2 regions of the Bradyrhizobium sp. SZCCHNR3119 genome follow, and region 1 is predicted to be linked to the other one. Evidence: predicted binding sites of a transcription regulator. Region 1 holds the regulator's gene; the other holds the start of a gene.
What was found. Region 1 encodes PhoB, which activates phosphate uptake and scavenging genes when phosphate is short. Its sites were predicted from a motif close to TGTCATNNANCTGTCAT; they were not measured.
Positions count from the first base shown of each region.

Region 2: the regulator PhoB is predicted to act here: its motif matches at 1,797-1,813, upstream of QX034_RS27520 (DUF47 domain-containing protein).

Region 1 covers NZ_JAUEUV010000001.1:2,077,684-2,085,135, reverse strand. The annotation lists gene QX034_RS09875 (ATP-binding protein) at 1-478, shown strand, start outside; gene pstS (phosphate ABC transporter substrate-binding protein PstS) at 622-1,632, shown strand; gene pstC (phosphate ABC transporter permease subunit PstC) at 1,788-2,786, shown strand; gene pstA (phosphate ABC transporter permease PstA) at 2,815-3,690, shown strand; gene pstB (phosphate ABC transporter ATP-binding protein PstB) at 3,687-4,508, shown strand; gene phoU (phosphate signaling complex protein PhoU) at 4,614-5,330, shown strand; gene phoB (phosphate regulon transcriptional regulator PhoB) at 5,346-6,050, shown strand; gene QX034_RS09840 (GcrA family cell cycle regulator) at 6,317-6,829, opposite strand; gene QX034_RS09835 (aspartate aminotransferase family protein) at 7,317-7,452, shown strand, end outside.
Region 2 covers NZ_JAUEUV010000002.1:51,211-58,662, forward strand. The annotation lists gene QX034_RS27510 (branched-chain amino acid ABC transporter permease) at 1-745, shown strand, start outside; gene QX034_RS27515 (branched-chain amino acid ABC transporter permease) at 747-1,715, shown strand; gene QX034_RS27520 (DUF47 domain-containing protein) at 1,854-2,498, shown strand; gene QX034_RS27525 (anion permease) at 2,508-3,515, shown strand; gene QX034_RS27530 (peptide chain release factor 3) at 3,656-5,275, shown strand; gene QX034_RS27535 (helix-turn-helix transcriptional regulator) at 5,460-5,837, opposite strand; gene QX034_RS27540 (S1C family serine protease) at 5,834-6,730, opposite strand; gene QX034_RS27545 (aspartate/glutamate racemase family protein) at 6,807-7,452, opposite strand, start outside.

The DNA.
Region 1 (7,452 bases):
CCTGATCCCGATCATCCACCAGGTGGCCGACGGGCTCGAACCCTTGGCACGCGAGCGTCAGGTCAAGGTCGAGATCGATCTGCCGGAGACTCCCGTCACCATTGCCGGCGACCGGGAGGAGCTGCTCCGCCTGTTCGAGAATCTGATCGAGAACGCCCTGAAATACGGCGCCTCGGGCGGCCGCGTCATTGTGTCGCTGACCTCGGCAGTCTCAGGTGAGGGAACCCCGGAAATCCGGGTCAAGGTGCGGGACTTCGGCCCCGGTATCGCGCCCGAGCACCTGCCCCGGCTGACCGAGCGCTTCTATCGGGTTGATGTCGGAGATAGTCGCGCGCAGGGCGGGACGGGGCTCGGATTATCGCTGGTGAAACACATTCTTAACCGCCACCGCGGCCGTCTTTTGATCGAAAGTGTGCCCAAAAATGGAGCAACTTTCACCGCCTGTTTCCCCCAGCCAAAGCCGCCATTCGGGGCATAAAAGCCTGTAGCTGCAATGGTTTGATCCATGTCATCCGACTGTCATCAAACCTTTATAAAAGCGGCAACGAGGCACCTTAAAGGGGCCGGCGGGAGCGCAGTCGGGCGCGCGTGGCGCTTCGCTCCCCAAATGGGAGACCAGCAATGAATTTCTTCAAAGCTATCGTCGCTGCCGGCCTGGTCGCCGCATCGACGTCGGCCTTTGCCGCCGACATCACCGGAGCGGGCGCGACGTTCCCGTTCCCGATCTATTCCAAGTGGGCTGACGCCTACAAGAAGGAGACGGGCAACGGTCTGAACTATCAGTCGATCGGCTCCGGCGGCGGCATCAAGCAGATCCAGGCCAAGACCGTGACCTTCGGCGCCACCGACGCGCCGCTGAAGGCCGAGCAGCTCGAGAAGGACGGCCTGGTCCAGTGGCCGATGGTGATGGGCGGCATCGTCCCGGTCGTGAATCTCGAAGGCGTGAAGCCGGGCGAGATGGTGCTCGACGGTCCGACCCTCGCCGAGATCTACCTCGGCAAGATCACCAAGTGGGACGACGCGGCGATCAAGAAGCTGAACCCGAAGGTGAAGCTGCCGTCCGAGGCGATCTCGGTCGTGCGTCGTTCGGACGGTTCGGGCACTACCTTCAACTTCACCACCTATCTCTCCGACGTCAGCCCCGAGTGGAAGAGCAAGATCGGCGCGAACACGGCCGTGGAGTGGCCGACCGGCGTCGGCGCCAAGGGCAATGAGGGCGTGTCCGGCAATATCAGCCAGACCAAGAACTCGATCGGCTATGTCGAGTATGCCTATGCCAAGCAGAACAAGCTGACCTACACCGGCATGATCAACAAGGCCGGCAAGACCGTGCAGCCGACCGTGGAGGCGTTCCAGGCCGCCGCCTCGAATGCGGATTGGGCCCATGCGCCGGGCTATTACGTTGTCCTGGCCGACCAGCCGGGCGACAAGTCCTGGCCGATGACGGCGGCGACCTTCATCCTGATGCACAAGGAGCCGGCCGACAAGGCGGCCTCCGCCGAAGCCATCAAGTTCTTCAAGTGGTCGTTCGAGAAGGGCGCCAAGATGGCTGAGGAGCTCGACTACATCCCGATGCCCGACAACGTCGTGAAGATGATCGAGAAGACCTGGTCGTCCGACATCAAGAGCTAAGCCGCTCCTTCGAATGTGGCCCCTCTCCCCGGCGTGGGAGAGGGGACGTCGACGACGCAGGTGCTGGTGCAGAAGTGCGAGTACACAAGCACAAGTGCGCAGGTACAAGTACGCAAGTACAGGTCTATCAGAAACAGGGGGCGGACTTGGCAGAGATGGCCGTTCAAAGCGACGCAAGCACTGTCAGCGATGCCGCCGGACCCTATGACCGCGCCCGGGCGCTGAGCGCCTTCAAGTTTGGCGACGTCACCTTCTACTGGATCACCCGCCTGTCGGCGATTTCGGTGCTGCTCATCCTCGGCGGCATCATCCTGTCACTGATCATCGGCGCCTGGCCGGCAATGAAGGAATATGGCTTCGAGTTCCTGTGGACGCGCCGCTGGGCGCCGTCAGCCGATCCGCCCGTGCTGGGTGCGCTGGGACCGATCTACGGCACGCTGGTGTCGTCCTTTATCGCGATGCTGATCGCCATCCCGGTCGGTCTCGGCATTGCGATCTTCCTCACCGAGCTCTGCCCGCAATGGCTGCGCCGCCCGATCGGCATCGCCATCGAGCTGCTCGCCGGCATCCCGTCGATCATCTACGGCATGTGGGGCTTCTTCGTGCTGGGGCCGTTCCTGGCCTACACGTTCCAGCCGTTCATGATCAGCCTGTGCGCCAACATTCCGATCCTGCAGGACATCTTCGCCGGGCCGCCGTCCTATCTCAGCCTGTTCAATGCCTCGCTGATCCTGGCCATCATGGTGCTGCCCTTCATCACTTCGATTTCGGTGGACGTGTTCAAGACCGTGCCGCCGGTCTTGAAGGAGGCCGCCTATGGCGTCGGCTGCACCACCTGGGAGGTCGTGCGCAGCGTGGTGATCCCTTACACCCGGGTCGGCGTCATCGGCGGCATCATGCTGGCGCTCGGCCGGGCGCTCGGCGAGACCATGGCAGTGACGTTCATCATCGGCAACTCGTTCCGCATCTCCTCGTCGATCTTCGCGCCGGGCACCACGATCTCGGCGGCGATCGCATCGGAATTCCAGGAGAGCGACGGTTTGCACCAGTCGGCCCTGATTCTGCTCGGACTGTTGCTGTTCGTTCTCACCTTCTTCGTGCTCGCCGGCGCGCGCCTGATGCTGCTGCGGCTCGAAGCCAAGGCCGGAAAATAAGCCGGATGGATAGGGCAGGAGAGATCGCATGACGTCTACCGATACGCCCATCAATCCGGCCAACCGGATCTATGGCCGCCGCCGCCGCAAGGACATCTTCGTCCGTGCGCTGTGCGTGCTTGCCGCGCTGTTCGGCGTGACCTGGCTCGCACTGATCCTGATCGATCTGCTCTACCAGGGCCTGGCTGGCCTGACCGTGCAGGTCTTCGCGACCGATACGCCGCCGCCGGGATCGAGCGACGGCGGCCTGCGCAACGCCATCGTAGGCTCGATCATCATGACGGTCTTCGGCGTCGGCGTCGGTGCTCCACTCGGCTTGTTCGCCGGCACCTACCTCGCCGAGTATGGTCGCCATGACCGGTTGACTTCGGTGATCCGTTTCATCAACGACATCCTGCTCTCTGCCCCATCCATCATCATCGGCCTGTTCATCTATGGCGCGGTCGTGGTTCCGATGGGCGGCTTCTCGGCCATCGCGGGCTGTCTGGCGCTTGCCGTGATCGTGATTCCGGTCGTGCTGCGCACCACCGAGGACATGCTGCTGCTGGTGCCCAATCCGCTGCGTGAGGCCGCCTCCGCACTTGGCCTGCCGCGTTCGCTGGTGATCCGGCGCATCGCCTATCGCGCGGCGCGCTCCGGCTTGATCACGGGCGTCCTGCTGGCGACCGCTCGCGTGGCCGGCGAGACCGCGCCGCTCCTGTTCACTGCGTTGTCGAACCAGTTCTGGAGCCTCGATCTTACCCACACGATGGCCAACCTGCCGGTGACCATCAACAACTTCGTCCAGAGCCCCTATGCCTATTGGAAGCAGCTGGCCTGGACCGGGGCCCTTTTGATTACCTTGACCGTACTTGCCCTGAACATCGGGGCCCGCATTCTGGGCGCCGAGAGGAGCGCAAAATGACCGACATGTCTGTTTCCGTCTCAAGTCCGGCGGGCGTCATTCCGAACAAATCCTTGCCGGACGCCCCGGCGAAGGTGACGGTCCGGAACCTGAACTTTTATTACGGCGATCACCATGCGCTGAAGAACATCAACCTGTCGCTCGGAACCAACCGGGTGACGGCCTTCATCGGACCGTCCGGCTGCGGCAAGTCCACGCTGCTGCGCATCTTCAACCGGATGTATGATCTGTATCCGGGCCAGCGCGCCGAAGGCCAGCTGATGCTGGACAACACCAACATCCTCGACCCCAAGCTCGACCTGAACCTCTTGCGTGCGCGCGTCGGCATGGTGTTCCAGAAGCCGACGCCGTTCCCGATGACGATCTACGAGAACATCGCCTTCGGCATCCGCCTGTATGAGAAGATCTCCAAATCCGAGATGGATGACCGGGTCGAGAAGGCGTTGCGCGGCGGCGCGCTGTGGAACGAGGTCAAGGACAAGCTCAACGCCTCGGGCCTGAGCCTTTCCGGCGGCCAGCAACAGCGTCTCTGTATTGCCCGCACCGTTGCGGTGCGTCCCGAGGTGATCCTGTTCGACGAGCCGTGCTCGGCGCTCGATCCGATCTCGACCGCCAAGGTCGAGGAGTTGATCCAGGAGCTGTCGGACAACTACACGATCGCGATCGTGACCCACAACATGCAGCAGGCGGCCCGCGTCTCCGACAAGACCGCCTTCATGTATCTCGGCGAGCTGATCGAGTTCGACGATACCAGCAAGATCTTCACCTCGCCGAGCGATCGGCGGACCCAGGACTACATCACCGGCCGCTTCGGCTGATGCCGGAAACGGACCCCTTGCATCGGTCGGCAAGGGGCAGTTGGCTGAGGCAGCGAGACCCGAATTGACGCGCCGGACTACGACGGCATTGCCGAGGAGACAGACATGGCCAGTGAACATACCGTCAAGGCGTTTGACAGTGACCTGCAGGAGCTGACGCGGCTGGTCGCGGAGATGGGCGGCTTGGCCGAGCGGCTGATCGTGGATTCCGTCGACGCGCTGGTGCGGCGCGACGTCGCGCTCGGCGAGCGGGTGATCCAGACGGACGCCGAGATCGACAGTCTGCAGCGGCTGATCGAGGAGCGCGCGGTGCTCACCATCGCCCGCCGGCAGCCGATGGCGGTGGACCTGCGCGAGATCGTCGGCGCGATGCGGGTTGCGACCGACCTCGAGCGGATCGGCGACCTCGCCAAGAACATCGGCAAGCGCGTCGCCGCGCTGGAGAGCGATTTCCATCCCTTGAAGCTGATCCGCGGTTTGGAGCACATGACCGACCTGGTGCAGTCGCAGGTCAAGTCGGTGCTCGACGCCTATGCCGCCCACGATCTGCCGGCGGCGATGACGGTGTGGAAGGGCGACGAGGAGGTCGACGCCATCTGCACCTCGCTGTTCCGCGAGCTGCTCACCTACATGATGGAAGATCCCCGCAACATCTCGTTCTGCATTCACCTGATGTTCTGCGCCAAGAACATCGAACGGATCGGCGATCATGCGACCAACATCGCGGAAACCGTGTTCTACATGATCGAAGGCCAGCCGATGATCGACAAGCGTCCGAAGGGCGACATGACGTCCTTCGCGGCCACCGCCCCCGGAAACTGAGAGAGAAGCTGAGCGATGAGTGCGCGCATTCTGGTTGTGGAAGACGAGGAAGCGCTGACGACGCTGCTGCGCTACAATCTCGAGACCGAAGGTTACGAGGTCGAGACGGTTGCGCGCGGCGACGACGCCGACACGCGACTGAAGGAACGGGTGCCCGATCTCGTGGTGCTGGACTGGATGCTGCCGGGCCTGTCCGGCATCGAGCTGTGCCGGCGCCTGCGCGCCCGGCCCGAGACCAAGCAGCTGCCGATCATCATGCTGACGGCGCGCGGCGAGGAGAGCGAGCGGGTCCGCGGGCTCGCCACCGGGGCGGACGATTACATCGTCAAGCCGTTCTCGGTGCCCGAGCTGTTGGCCCGCGTGAAGGGTCTGCTCCGCCGCGCGAGCCCCGAGCGGCTCGCCACCGTGCTCGCCTATGGCGACATCGAGCTCGATCGCGAGAAGCGCCGCGTCGCCCGCTCCGGCCGGCCGATCGATCTCGGGCCGACCGAATATCGGCTGCTTGAGTTCTTCCTGGAACATCCGGGCCGCGTGTTCAGCCGCGAGCAGCTGCTCGACAGCGTCTGGGGCCGCGACATCTACATCGACGAGCGTACGGTGGACGTGCACATCGGACGCTTGCGCAAGCTGCTCAATCCGGGACGCGAACAGGATCCGATCCGCACCGTGCGTGGCGCGGGCTATGCGCTCGACGACCGCTTTGCGAAGGCGGAATCGTGAGCTGAGGGCGATCGCGCGGCGACAAACAGCGCCCGATCAAAGGCGGAGCTTCGGCTCCGCCTTTTTTGTCATGACAAGCGCGCTTGCAACGTGCGCCGCCGTCATCCCGGCGAACGCCGGTACCCATAACCGCAAATGCTGATGATAGAGCTGCAGCTGTAGCTAACATCCATCATAACCACGCCCGCCGGTGGTTATGGGTCCCCGCGTTCGCGGGGACGACAGCTGATGGCTGAGCTAACAGCGCGTCCAAGATGCGCAACAGATCAGCGTGCCGGGCTCTTGCCGGGGTGACGACGGCGATCGGCCGCGGGCTGATAGGCGATGCGCGAATGCTGCGCGCAATAGGGCAGGCCGTTCAGCGCCTTGCCGCCGCAGAAGAAGAAGTCCGCGCTGGCGGGATCGCCGACCGGCCAGTGGCAGGTGCCTTCGCGGAGCTCGAGCAGCGACAGCCGCTGGTTCATCGGCACCACATTGTCGAAGGTGATCGGATCGGGCTCCGTCTCGACCTCGAACACCTGGGCGAGCGCGGTATTGCCGCGCGCCACCGGGCGGGCCACCCGCATCATCGGCTGAGCGGGGCGCGCCTTGCGCTGACGCGGAGCGGCGGCGGCAGGGCTCTTGGCGCGACCGGAGAGGCCGAGCCTGTGGACCTTGCCGATCACGGCGTTGCGCGTCACATTTCCGAGCTCCGCTGCGATCTGGCTGGCCGACAGTCCGGCCTCCCAGAGCTTTTTCAACTGCTCGACGCGATCGTCCGACCAGGTCAATACCGTCATCGCACCTTTCCCTTCGCGTTTCGCTGGCCAGTTTCGGGACAGCGCTGCGGTGCCAAACTCACGAAAATCCCTGCTCGCAGAATCCCTTAGCCCTCGCCGGGCGCGAGATGCGCGCCCGGACGTGTACGCCGAACCACCGAACTCTTAAGGATCAGACCTGCTGCACGAGATGTCGTACTCGATGCGAAAAACGCTACAATATGCCGTGACTCCCGCGCAAGAGTCGGGGGCCACCGTCCACACCTTCCGTCGATGTGGACCGGGAACGCTTAGCACTGTCATCGACCGGAAACCCCACCTGTTCCGCGCTGAGGCGGCTGGCTCACGCGTGTTGACAGCGAACGTCCTGCGCATACAATAGTTGTCCGTGCCGCCTTGAAAAGGCGGCACATTTTGTTTTCCAGGGCCGGGTCCCGGGTGCGCGATGGCGCTGCTTTGCGCCTCCTCGTGCGCGTCTTGACCGGCCCGTCAGCTCAAGTGATCAGCCATGACGGACGTCGCGTCGCATCTGCTCCCCGTATTTGCCCGGATCGATCTCGCCTTCGAGCGCGGCGAGGGCGCCTGGCTGATCGCGACCAATGGCGAGCGCTATCTCGACTTCACCTCCGGCGTCGCCGTGAATG
Region 2 (7,452 bases), on a different contig from region 1:
CGCGCTCTACATGATGGGCGCGTTCTGCGCCTATTTTCTCCTGAACGTCACTGGACTCGGCTATTGGTGGGCGCTGATCCTGGCGCCGATCGCGGTCGGGATCTTCGGTATGATCCTGGAGCGCACGCTCCTGCAGTGGCTGGCCGGCCTCGACCATCTCTACGGCCTGTTACTCACCTTCGGCATCGCGCTGATCGTGCAGGGCGTCTTCCAGAACTATTTCGGCTCCTCTGGTCTGCCCTATTCGATCCCAGAGCAGCTCCGCGGCGGCATGAATCTCGGCTTCATGTTCTTGCCCGTCTATCGCGGCTGGGTCGTGGTGTTTTCGCTCGTCGTCTGCGTCGCCACCTGGTTCCTGATCGAGCGCACCCGGCTCGGTGCTTACCTGCGCGCCGCGACCGAAAATCCCACCTTGGTGCGTGCCTTTGGCATCAACGTGCCACGCATGATCACGCTGACCTACGGGCTTGGTGTCGGTCTTGCCGCGCTCGCCGGCGTATTGTCGGCGCCGATCAACCAGGTCCGCCCGCTGATGGGGGCCGACCTCATCATCGTCGTCTTCGCGGTCGTCGTGATCGGCGGCATGGGCTCGATCATGGGCTCGATCATCACCGGCTTTGCGCTCGGCGTGATCGAGGGATTGACCAAGTATTTCTATCCCGAGGCTTCCAACACCGTGGTCTTCGTACTCATGGTCCTGGTGTTGCTGGTGAAGCCGACGGGTCTGACCGGACGGGCCGCCTGACATGACTTCGATCACCGACGCTACATTGCCGATCACCCCGCGCGCGATGCGCGACGAAATGATCGCCTTCGTCATCATGGCAGCGCTGCTTGCGCTGGTGCCGTGGACCGGGATCTATCCCTTCTTCGTGATGCAGGCGCTGTGCTTTGCGCTGCTCGCCTGCGCCTTCAACCTCTTGATCGGCTATGGCGGCCTGCTGTCATTTGGCCACGCGATGTTCCTGGGCACGGCCGGCTATTGCAGCGCGCACGCCTTGAAACTGTGGGGCTTGCCGCCGGAGCTCGGCATCCTGGTCGGCGTCGCGGGAGCCTTCGCGCTTTCGGTCGTCACCGGCTATATCTCGATCCGGCGCCAGGGCATCTATTTCTCGATGATCACGCTGGCGCTGTCGCAGTTGCTCTATTTCATCTATCTGCAGACGCCGTTCACCCATGGCGAAGACGGCATCCAGGGCATCCCGCAGGGGCACCTGTTCGGCATCTTCGATCTGTCGAAGTCGACGGTCCTGTACTATGTCGTGCTGGTGGGCTTTCTCGCCGGCTTTCTGCTGATCTTCCGGACCATCAACTCGCCCTTCGGCGAGGTGCTGAAGTCGATCCGGGAAAACGAGCAGCGGGCCATCTCCCTCGGTTACAAGACCGACCAGTACAAGCTGCTGGCCTTCATCCTGTCGGGGACGATCGCAGGCTTTGCCGGCGCGCTGAAAGTGTTCGTGGCGCAGAACGCCTCGCTGACCGACGTGCACTGGTCGATGTCGGGCGAGATCGTGCTGATGACCCTGGTCGGTGGTCTGGGGACGGTGTTCGGACCGGTCGTCGGCGCCTTCGTGATCATCGCCATGCAGCAATATCTGGCCGGGTTCGGCCAGTGGGTGACAGTGATCCAGGGCGTGATCTTCGTCGCCTGTGTGCTGACCTTCCGCCGCGGCGTGGTCGGCGAGATCGCCCATTTGTTTCGGCGCTCGCTCTAGCCGTTGATATTGCAGCAATTTTTTGCCCAAGAAAGCGGTGGACGACGAGGCTTCCGCTTCTATCGGAACGCGATCCGCGTTATGACAGATTTGTGACGGGCCGCCCTCGGCCCGTTTCCGATCGATGGATCTCGTCTCATGCTGCACTTGTTTCGCGCCGTCCTCCCCAAGGAGGAGCGCTTTTTCGACCTGTTCGCTCGCCACAACAAGGTGGTGATCGAGGGGGCACTGGCGCTGCAGGACATGCTGAAGGGTGGCGATGACATCCTTATGCACTGCCAACGGGTCAACCAGTTCGAGAACGAGGCCGACAACGTCACCCGCGAGGTGCTGACGGCTGTTCGCCGGACCTTCATCACGCCGTTCGATCGCGGAGATATCAAGAGTCTGATCACCTCGATGGACGACGCGATCGATCAGATGCAGCAGACCGCCAAGGCGGTCATGATGTTCGAGGTCAAGGAGTTCGAGCCGACCATGCGCGAGATGGGCGGGCTCCTGGTCGAATGCGCCAATCTGACCGGCCGGGCTTTGCCGCTGCTGCGGGCGATCGGCCAGAATGTGCCGATGATCACCGCCATCACCGAAGAGATGACCAAGCTCGAGGGCCGCGTCGACGATCTCCACGACATCGGGCTGAAGGAGCTGTTCCTCAAGCACCGCCACGCCAACACCATGGACTTCATCATCGGCGCCGAGATCTACGACCACCTGGAGAAGGTCGCCGACCGTTTCGACGACGTCGCCAATGAGATCAATTCGATCATGATCGAACAGGTGTAGGGCGCCGTCGTGGATGCTCCTCTCGGTCTTCCGCTCCTGGTCGGGTTGATCGCGGTCGCGCTCGCCTTCGATTTCCTGAACGGGCTGCATGACGCCGCCAACTCCATCGCGACGATCGTGTCGACGCGGGTGCTGCGGCCGCAATATGCGGTGTTCTGGGCGGCCTTTTTCAACTTCATTGCCTTCGGGGTGTTCGGTCTGCATGTCGCCCAGACCATCGGCACCGGCATCATCGAACCTTCGGTCGTCGACGCGCAGGTGATCTTCGCCGCGCTGCTCGGCGCCATCGCCTGGAACCTGATCACCTGGGCGGCCGGCATTCCATCGTCCAGCTCCCACGCCTTGATCGGGGGCCTGGTCGGGGCAGGGGTGGCCAAGGCGGGTCTGTCGGCGACCGTGTGGAGCGGGCTGTCGAAGACGGTGCTTGCGATCGTGCTGTCGCCGCTGCTCGGGCTGGTCCTGGCCATGATCCTGGTCGCGATCGTCTCCTGGGCCTCGGTGCGCTCCACGCCCTTTGCGGTGGACCGGGCCTTTCGCATCCTGCAGTTCGCCTCGGCCTCGCTCTATTCGCTCGGCCATGGCGGCAACGACGCCCAGAAGACGATGGGCATCATCGCGGTGCTGCTCTATTCGCAGGGGTATCTCGGGGGCGACTTCGGCATTCCATTCTGGGTCGTGCTGTCGTGCCAGGCGGCGATGGCGCTGGGCACCCTGATGGGCGGATGGCGGATCGTGCGCACCATGGGCCTGCGCATCACCAAGCTGACCCCGATGCAGGGTTTCTGCGCCGAGACTGGGGGCGCGATCACGCTGTTCATGGCGACTGCGCTGGGCGTGCCGGTCTCGACCACCCACACGATCACGGGCGCCATCGTCGGTGTCGGAGCGGCCCGCCGGGCCTCGGCGGTCCGCTGGAACGTGGCCGGATCGATCGTCTATGCCTGGATCTTCACGATTCCGGCCTCGGCCCTGGTCGCCGCGCTGGCCTATTGGCTGGTCTCGGTGCTGCGGCACTGACCCGAAGGGACCGTTCCGGCAGTATTTCGCCGGTTGGAGTTGCGCTGCAAAACCCCTATATGAGGGGCGCGCAGCGGCCGTGATCCCGCGCGCTTCCCGTCACACATCACGTCCGACGCCCTCAAGACGCTCGCCGCCTCATGTCCGATTCCGCGCTTATGACCGAAACGCCAATCCGCTCGCCGCTCTCCGACGAGGTGGCACGACGGCGCACCTTTGCCATCATCTCGCATCCGGACGCCGGCAAGACCACGCTGACGGAAAAGCTGCTGCTGTTCGGCGGTGCCATCAATCTGGCCGGACAGGTCAAAGCCAAGGGCGAGCGCCGCAACACCCGCTCGGACTGGATGAAGATCGAGCGCGAGCGCGGCATCTCGGTCGTCACCTCGGTCATGACTTTCGAGTTCGAGGGGCTCGTGTTCAACCTGCTGGACACGCCGGGCCACGAGGACTTCAGCGAGGATACTTACCGCACGCTGACCGCGGTCGATTCCGCGGTCATGGTGATCGACGCCGCCAAGGGCATCGAGGCGCGCACGCGAAAACTGTTCGAGGTTTGCCGCCTGCGCGACATCCCGATCATCACCTTCATCAACAAGATGGATCGCGAGAGCCGCGATACTTTCGAGCTGATGGACGAGATCGAGAAGACGCTGGCGCTCGACACCACCCCGATGACGTGGCCCGTGGGCCGCGGCCGCGACTTCATCGGCACCTACGACATCCGTGACGGCGGCGTGCGCCTGCTCGAAGGCGGCGGCGCCAAGACCGGTGCTGCGCAGCAGATCGAGATCGGCGAACTTTCCAAGATCAATGCCAATCTCGATATCGGCCAGATCAAGGACGAGCTCGAACTGGTCAGGGAAGCCTGCAAGCCGTTCGAGCTGGAGGCGTTCCGAGAGGGCCATCTAACCCCGGTCTATTTCGGCAGCGCGCTGCGCAATTTCGGCGTCGGCGATCTGCTCGAAGGCCTCGGGCGCTATGCGCCGTCGCCGCGCGCCCAGGATTCCGACCTGCGCAAGGTCGACGCGGCCGAGCCGCGCATGAGCGCCTTCGTGTTCAAGATCCAGGCGAACATGGATCCCAACCATCGAGACCGCATCGCCTTCGCGCGGCTGTGCTCGGGCAAGCTCAGCCGCGGCATGAAGGCGAAGCTGGTGCGCACCGGCAAGACCATGCCGCTGTCGAGCCCGCAATTCTTCTTCGCGCAGGACCGTTCGGTGGCGGATGAGGCCTTTGCCGGCGATGTCGTCGGCATTCCCAATCACGGCTCGCTTCGCATCGGCGACACCCTGACCGAGGGCGAGGACCTGACCTTCGTCGGCGTGCCGAGCTTTGCGCCGGAAATCGTCCGCCGCGTGCGACTGACGGACGCGATGAAAGCGAAGAAACTGAAGGAAGCGCTGCAGCAGATGTCGGAGGAGGGCGTCGTGCAGGTGTTCCGGCCGCGCGATGGTGCACCGGCGCTGGTCGGCGTCGTCGGCCCGCTGCAGCTCGACGTCTTGAAGGCGCGGCTCGATGCCGAATATTCACTCCCGGTCGAATTCGAAGTCTCGGAATTCTCGCTGGCGCGCTGGATCTCGTGTGACGACAAGAAGAAGCTGGAGGCGTTCATCGCTGCCAACAATTCCGGCGTCGCCGACGACGTCGATGGCGATCCGGTGTTCCTGGCCAAGAACGAGTTCTATCTCGGCTACACCAAGGAGCGCGCCGAGGGCATCACCTTCTCCAACGTCAAGGACGTGAAGAAGCGGGCGTGATTTGATCATCTAAGGTCGGTCGTCCTCGCGAGGACAAAGGCTGTCCACCTCGTCATTCCGGGGCATCGCGAAGCGATGAGCCCGGAATCCATTTCGCGTCATGTTGCGCGGAACGAGCGCGTTCCGCGCGCCCCGGAATGACCAGTGGATGGACCTGCGCTCTACGGAATGACAAGCCGTAGCTCTACAAATTGATGATCCCGTGCCGCGCGGCGTGGGCGACCGCATCGGTGCGGCCGGTGGCGTCGAGCTTGTCCAACAACGAGCCGACGTGGAATTTGGCCGTGTGCACGGAGATGCCGAGCGCGCGGGCGATCTCCTTGTTCGAAGCTCCTTCGGCGAGCAGGGCCAGCACGTCGCGTTCGCGCGCGGTGAGCTGAAAACTGTCGGCGGTACCGTCCTCGGCAGGCTGCGGCGCGACCACGACGACATCGGCAGGCTCGCCCGGCGCCGCCAGGCGCAGGCCGCCGACTTTTCCGAGCAGCGCCGCAAGCCGGTCCGCAAGATCGGGATCGTCGAGATTGATCGCGATGACGATCGGCGGCCTCGTCTCCTCCGTCACGCGGCCGGCCTCTCGCCGATGGTGAGCGCAAAGCGGACCGGCTCGCCGCCGCGCAGGCCCGCCACGTCGACCACGGCACCGACACTGTCGGGGCCAAGTTCGCGCATCAAGGCCCGCATGCTGCTGAAGGACTGATTGTTGAGCGCGGTGAGCACATCGCCCTGGCGCAGGCCGGCGGCCGCCGCCGGGCCGTTCTTGTCGATGCTCATCACCATCGCGCCGATGCCGTCATCGAGCTTCACCGGCTGCAGGCCGACGCCGAGATAGCCGCGCGCGATCCGGCCGTGGGTTTCGAGCCTGCCGGCAACGTGTTCGATCGTGGCCGCAGGGATCACCAGCGTCCGGCGCGGACCCAGCACCGCCATGCCGATGGCCCTGCCATCGGCGCTGAGGACCAAGCCGCCCTCCTGACTGCGGCGCAGGCGGGTGCCGAGCTCGATACGCGCGCTGATCTCGCCGCCGCGCAGGCTGCGCCAGGCGCCGGCCGATTTCGAGACCATCGCGAGCGCCGCGGTTGGCGCACCATCATCAGTTGCGACGACCACCGCAAGCGAGGCAAGCGGCGGCACCGCGTTCTTGAGTCCTGCGGGCGTGAGCGTGCCGGGAAGGCCCGCAGCCTCGAAGCGGAGCAGGGCGACGTCGGTGGTGTGATCGCGGCCCGCGATAGTCGCCGGTCGCGTGCTGCCGTCGGCAAACACCAGCGTAATCTCGCCCTCGTCGGCCAGTGCCTCCTCGGCGGTGACCACAAGGCCGGGCTTCCAGACGAAGCCGGTCGCACGGGAGCGGTGGGAGTGGACGGACACGACCGCGCCAGCGGCTTGTACGACGATGGCGTTGAGGGCTGACGACAGCGAGGTGAGGGCGGACAGATCGGACACGGGCAGATTGGACATGGGCGGCTCCAAACAGGGGTGATCCCAAATGTGGAGCGTCATCCGCGGTTTCGTAACTGCCCGGGTGGGCAGGACCTCAAATCGCTGTGCGGGCCTTGGCCAGGGGGAAGGCGAGATCTCCGTGCTTGGAGGTCTTCAGCCCCAGTCCCACCAGCGCTTCGGCAAAGCGCACTGCCGCGGCGACGCCGTCGATCACGGGAATACCGAGCTCGCCGGACAGCTCCTGCGCAAGATCCGCCATCCCGGCGCAGCCCAACACGATCGCGCCGATGCCGTCGTTATCAAGCGCATCGCGGCATTCGTCGAGCAGAATGCCGCGGACATTGGCCTCCGGCTTGTCGAGATCGAGCACCGCCACATCGACGGCGCGAACCTTGCGGCAACTATGCTCCATGCCGTAGTTGCGCACCAGATGTTCGGCGATGATCTTGGTGCGCGACAGCGTGGTGACGATGCTGAAGCGGGTGGCGACGAAGCTCGCGGCGTGCATGGCCGCCTCCGCAATGCCGAGCACGGGTGCGGCGGAGAGCTCGCGCGCGGCGAGCAGGCCAGGATCGCCGAAGCAGGCGATGACATGGGCGTCGCAGCCGGCCGCATCGCCCTCGGCCACTTCCTTCAACATGCCGATGGTCGCCAGGGCCTCGTCGTAATGTCCCTCGATCGAAGCGGCGCCGAAACGCGCAGTCCGGCCGACGACGCGCGTCGTCGGGCTCGCGCTCGCC